DNA from 2 places in the Sporosarcina sp. P26b genome. Region 1 is predicted to be linked to the other one. Evidence: riboswitches for the same ligand, from Rfam matches in the RefSeq annotation. Region 1 holds a riboswitch; the other holds the start of a gene.
The links. Region 1 has a riboswitch for thiamine pyrophosphate ahead of CSV69_RS11490 (ECF transporter S component). Riboswitches for the same ligand answer to the same signal wherever they lie in the genome.
Positions count from the first base shown of each region.

Region 2: it holds a riboswitch for thiamine pyrophosphate, as region 1 does, so the genes downstream of both, CSV69_RS07960 (ABC transporter ATP-binding protein) here and CSV69_RS11490 (ECF transporter S component) in region 1, are expected to answer to the same signal.

Region 1 covers NZ_PDYW01000013.1:19,758-22,935, forward strand. Annotated here, with positions in the region: gene CSV69_RS11480 (multicopper oxidase family protein) at 1-508, opposite strand, end outside; gene CSV69_RS11485 (exonuclease domain-containing protein) at 666-1,238, opposite strand; TPP riboswitch at 1,427-1,538, shown strand; gene CSV69_RS11490 (ECF transporter S component) at 1,621-2,190, shown strand; gene CSV69_RS11495 (ABC transporter ATP-binding protein) at 2,212-3,178, shown strand, end outside.
Region 2 covers NZ_PDYW01000006.1:30,405-33,582, reverse strand. Annotated here, with positions in the region: gene CSV69_RS07970 (YhgE/Pip family protein) at 1-965, opposite strand, end outside; gene CSV69_RS07965 (TetR/AcrR family transcriptional regulator) at 1,005-1,574, opposite strand; TPP riboswitch at 1,760-1,858, shown strand; gene CSV69_RS07960 (ABC transporter ATP-binding protein) at 1,943-2,713, shown strand; gene CSV69_RS07955 (ABC transporter permease) at 2,710-3,178, shown strand, end outside.

The DNA of each region.
Region 1 (3,178 bases):
CTATTGTCTCTTCTTCACCTGGACTGAGTGTTTTATGTGGTCCGCCATCTGCTTCGCCAGACACTTCTAAACCATGCCAATGAAATGTTGTTTCTTCATCTAATTCATTTATCGTATTTATTTTTACAGTTTCACCCTTTCTAAATTGTAGAACGGGTCCTACTAAATCTCCGTTATATCCAAAAGTTTCTGTAGTCACATTATCAAATATGTTCACGCTTCCCTTTTGCGCCTTAACAGTATATTCGGTGCCTACTGTCGTTTCACTAGTTAATAAGGGTGGGATGTTTATTTCATTCTCACCAGTCGAATCTTTTAATCTCACTACATTATTATGGCTCATATGTCCGTTACCCATTGTCGAACCATCCATCATAGAATGCTGTTCATTGCTCGTCTGGTTCATCATATGTTCATTACTCTGTTCATTCGATTGCGCATCACTACTGCATCCACTGATCAATAATGCACACAATGAGAATATAACAACTTGCGTTTTTCTACTCATTTAAATATCTCCTTTATCTATTGTCATCAAGGGTAGTATAGCTGATACATGTGGAAAAACTATGCACATTTCATACATATGGTCGTGAAAATGAAACTTTCTCCATACAAAAAGGATACCCGGGTATATTACTATCCTGGTATCCCTCACTTTGTAATTAAAATCTAGATCTAGATGGTTTTTTCATCGGTGCTTTATTCATTAGGTAGGATATAAAGGTATCATCCTCAAGGCTCGGATTCGACGAGTTCAGTAGCAATGCTAAGTTTTTCGCATCATCTAGTGCCCTGTGTGCGTTCTGTACTTGAATCCGATGTGCTCTCAGTAATTGTTGAAGCTTACCATTCTCAAAGCCATAGTTTTTCCATTTAATTTGTCTAACAGAACAATACCAGTCCATGTCGAGAGTTTCCGGTAATAGTCTACTGACAAAGCCCCTGTCAAATGAAGCATTATGCGCCACAATGCCGTCTGCTCGATCGAGTATCGATAGAATTCTGTCCATGTCGAGTGACTTCCCTCTTACCATCTGATCAGTGATGCCCGTTAGGTTTGTAATCATTGGCGTTATAGAGTAGAACGGCTCTTGAAACTCACAATATTCATCTGCTACCCGAACAATCCGGTTATTATCGTATTCGCCAAGCATAACACCCAGTTCAATTACATCGCTTGCCTCTGCTCTCATACCTGTAGTTTCTACGTCAATGAACGCTATATGTTTCGTCATGTAAAAACTCCTTTAAATCTATTTAAATTCGTATATGGCATGCAATTAGGATCAATTTGTATCCTATTAGTATAACAGGATTTCAACACACTGTAACGAAATTAACCTACTTCGGGATTCGCACTTCATCCAACTTTTGAAGTGGTTGCCAGACAAATTGATGTGCTGTATACTAGGATTGCTTACATAAATGTCCGTACGGGTGCTTGAGTGAATCAGGCTGAGATAGCAGAGGAATCCACTGCTGACCGTTAATCTGATCTGGGTAATGCCAGCGTAGAGAGCGTAATCGATGGAAATTTACAGGAATCTCTTTCCTTCCTCGGCCGTCTGCTCTTCAGACGGCTTTTTTGTATAGACAAATAAGAAGGAGTGGAAAAGTTTGAAGAAATTAAAGTTTACCGATATTTTGATCACGATCATGATCGGGGTAGTATTTGGGGTATTGATGAAGTTTTGGGACGATTTATATACCGTCGTCAAACCGATTCTCCCCGTTGCACGTCAATTGATTTACGGCATGTGGTTCATGGTGGGACCGTTCGCCTTTTTACTATTACGTAAGCCCGGTACCGCATTGATCGCAAGCATTGCAGGCGCTTCCTTGTCTGCATTCGCAGGACATGGGATTGAAGTATTGATGTACGGGTTCATGCAAGGTCTTGCTGCAGAATTACTATTCGCCGCATTCCGATATAAGCGCTACACGATAGTAGTCGCCGGAATGGCTGGTATTGCTTCTTGCCTCGCGAGTTTCGGACTCGATTTGGTTTATGGATATGCAGCACTTGAAACTTGGGCACTTATAGTGAAATACGGGTTACGTGCAATTAGTGCATTCATCTTCACAGGTATTTTTGCTGTACTAATTGTTAAAGCGATTGAAGCAACCGGCGTGACATCTTTAATCCGCCCTGTTGATAAGAAAGAATATACTTTGCTCGATCAGTAAACGCGGAGGAATGATTCAACTATGCCTAACATCAGTGTTACCGATTTACGACTGAAGTTTCCCGGAGAGAATTCACTGGTTTTTAAAGATCTTTCTTTTTCCGTTCAGCCTGGTGAAAAAGTGCTCATGCTTGGACCAAGCGGCTGTGGTAAATCTACTTTACTGCAAGTGCTGAGTGGAATTATCCCGCATTCCATCGAATTGCCAATGAAAACAAAAGACGTCCAACTGCCTGACTCATGGGGATTCGTTTTTCAAGATCCCGAAACGCAGTTTTGCATGACCTATGTCGATGAAGAACTTGCATTTGTTTTGGAAAACCTTCAAGTACCGCGTGAAGAGATGGCCCCTCTTATAGAGGAAGTGTTGAAACGCGTGGACTTGAATTTAGAAAACGTTCATACACCCATCAATGAAATGTCTCAAGGCATGAAACAACGACTAGCTTTGGCTACAGTGTTATTACTTGAACCCGACGTATTATTTCTGGACGAACCTTCTGCTTTACTTGATCCAGAAGGCACGCAGCAAATTTGGTCTGCTATCAAAGCAGCAGCTACAAATAAAACCGTACTCATTGTCGAGCATAAAATTGATTTGATTGCCGATTGGGTCGATCGCGTGGTGCTATTTAATGATCAAGGAGTCATTATAGCGGATGGACCTCCAGACACTATCTTTACAAACAACCAAGAAGAACTGAAGCGCTATGGCATTTGGTATCCGGGGGTTTGGGAAGAATATAAAACGTCCGAAGCATTTCAATCGATGATGAAAAACCGTCAAGCAGTTGCATCTCAAGAGAAAATTAAGATTCGAGACTTTCACGGCTATCGCGGTCAAGCGGAGAAGATTTCTGTCAAACAAGCGACCGTACAGGCTGGTGACTGGATTTCGATTGTTGGAGAAAATGGCTCTGGTAAAAGCACATTGCTTCTATCTCTCATGCAACTACTTCGCACTGACGGTGTCTATGAAGTTAACGGTG
Region 2 (3,178 bases), on a different contig from region 1:
TAATCATAAATATCATCTAACCTAGCATTTGTATCTTCCAATTTACCTTGCTTATCGCGCAGTGAATCGACGATACGATCCACATCTTCCCCTTTACCTGACAATTCACTTGTCAGATCAGGCACTTTACGGAATGCGGTTTGCGCACTCTCCAAGTTGGATGTAATGACCCGCAATGTATTATCCACGGTCTTTTCATTCTCTTGCAACTTGCTGATCAATCGTGCATTCAGTTTTTTCGCATTCTCATGCACCGAATTGACATCGTCCAATACCAGATCCACACGATCAATAGAAGAATCCGCGAAATTTAACCCTTTATCCACTAGCTGCAATTTCGAATAAATGTCGGGAATATCATATTCTAGTTGATAAACTAAATCGCGTAGTTTTTCAATATTGACACGATTGTTTTCCAGTTCCACTCCTAGATTATTGAATACCTTGATCACTGCTTTGTTCGCTTCTTCAACGAACGTGCTATCGATATTCTCTACTATAGCAGATGCGCCCTTGCCTGCTACTTTTGGAGAAATCGCATTAATCTTTTCATTGATATAATAATCCAATGTCGGTTGTTTAATATCGTCTGTAACGATACTGCTTAAATTTTCCGAGAAATTCTTGGGGATGATAATCGCAGCGTAGTAATCGCCGTGCTTAACACCTTTTAAGGCTTCGTCTTTCGTCACGAACTGCCAACCGAGATCATCATTCTTGGTCAGCGAAACGATTACTTCGTCTCCGACATTGAATTCCTTACCCTCAATTTCTGCGCCTTGATCTTCACTAACAATCGCTACTGATACGCCTTTCGTATTGGAATATGGATCCCACGAAGCCAAAATGTTCATCCAGGCATAGAGCGACGGTAGAAATGCAATGGCTGCAATGACGATGAGCGCCGCTTTATTCTTGAATATATTCCGGAGATCCCGTTTGACTATAAACAATATTTTATTCATCTAGTATAAACCCTCGCTCTGTATTCCGACATTCGCATATCACACCAATAGACTAGAGAAAATCGTATAGTTCAACACATCTGTGATTTGCTCCTCAGTCAGCTGGTCATCATGCGTTTTCGACCAATCCACTACTAACGCCAAATAAGATTTGAATAATAGATACGCGATCAGTTCACTATTACATGGCTTCAATTCACCTTTGGCAACACCGCGTTCAATCTTACTAGCAATAAACTGCAATATTTCCTTCTCTATAGAAGTTAACACATCCCCGACAGCTGGTGTGCGTAACTCTTTTTCCTCTTCAATCAGCTTAATGAATAACTGATGCGTCTCACGAAACTTCAATAACTGCATAATACGCGCATGGGCATTCTCTTGAAACGATGCCCCTTCTATAGCCGTTCTTTCCGACGCCTCTTTCATTTCGTTCACCATATTCCAGACGATCGAATGAAATAATTCTTCTTTATTCGAGAAAAACGTATAGATAGTACCTTTCCCCACATTCGCTATTTTCGCTACTTGGTCCATTGTCGTCGCCTTATAGCCAAACATCGTAAACGATTTTCCAGCCGCCAACATGATTTCTTCCCTACGATCCATTTTGCCACACCCTTCGAAATTGACCGTAATACCATTTCGGTCTGATAGTCATTATACTACATAGATTTTCAATGAAATGCAAGATGCTTGCTATTAATGAGTGAAAAGAATAGTTTTATCGACATTCAAAATATTTACTGAATTAAAGTTGACTACTTTACTAGAATATGAAACGATAAGACATGGATAAACACTAGGGGTGCTTTTGCTGAGAGAGGCTATTTGCCTTAACCCTTAAACCTGCTCTAGATAATGCTAGCGGAGGGAAGTGGACATATGACCGGTCTTGGCCGAACTATGCAACCGCTTCGCACAAAAGAAGTGGTTTTTTTGTGTGGATTTTTGAAGAAAAGAGATGTGAAAAGAATATGCCTAATAAAATTTTAGAATTTACCGATGTATCCTTTCATTATCAAGCAACCAAAGCTTCAAAACCGACGGCTATTTTTGACCAAGTTGATTGGCATGTAAATGAAGGCGAATTCGTCAGCATCATTGGACCAAGTGGTTACGGGAAGAGTACGTTGTTCCGATTAGTTACTGGCCTTGAGAATCCTGACAGTGGAGAAATTTCATTGAACGGTGAAGTCGTAACGAGGCGTTTAGGAAAAGTCGGTTACATGCCGCAGCAAGATTTACTCATGCCTTGGCGAACCATTCTAGAAAATGTTCGATTGCCAGTGGAACTCCAAAGTGCCAAAACGACTTCCGATGAGATGATCCAGCTCCTTGCAGATTTTGGGCTAGCTGGTGAAGAAAACTCTTACCCTGGCAACTTATCAGGTGGTATGCGTCAACGTGTTTCTTTTTTACGAACGATTCTAACCGGCTCTGATATTTTATTGCTGGACGAGCCTTTTAGTGCGCTCGACGCCATTACCCGCTTGACGATGCAAGAGTGGCTAATTGATCAGTGGAAGAGGCTCGATAAAACCATTGTCTTCATCACCCATGATATCGACGAAGCATTATTTCTATCTGATCGTATCTTTGTACTTGCTGAAAAACCTGTGCGGACAATCCGCGAAGTAGTCGTTCCTCTTGATCGACCACGTACGATGAGAGACTTGGCACGCCCAGAACTGGTTGAATTAAAGCAACAACTCATCATGGAGCTACGTTCGGAGGCACCACTATGAAAAAGATTACTTCTTATAGTAGTTCCATATTTTTCGTCGTGATCCTACTTGGCATATGGGAAATCGGAGCGCGTCTTTATGATAAAAGCTTCTTATTCCCGTCTCCATCTGCGATTCTACTCAAGTTATGGGAACTAAAGTCGGAGCTGTTTATCCACCATTTACCTCCGACAGCTGCAACAATAGTAATCGGCCTAATTATTTCGATACTTATCGGATCGGCGCTTGCGATCGCGATGTATAGCAAGAAGCCTATCGAGCAAGCGTTTTATCCACTTTTGATTGCGTCACAGACGATTCCCGTCATTGCGCTTGCACCGATTTTCGTGCTGTGGTTCGGCTACAGCATTTGGGGAAAAGTTGCAGTCACTGTACTGATCACCTTTTTCCCCATCACTGTCAGTGTGTTCGATGGTTTACGTTCATCGGATAAAAACTTACGTGAATTAATGCTCACGATGGGCG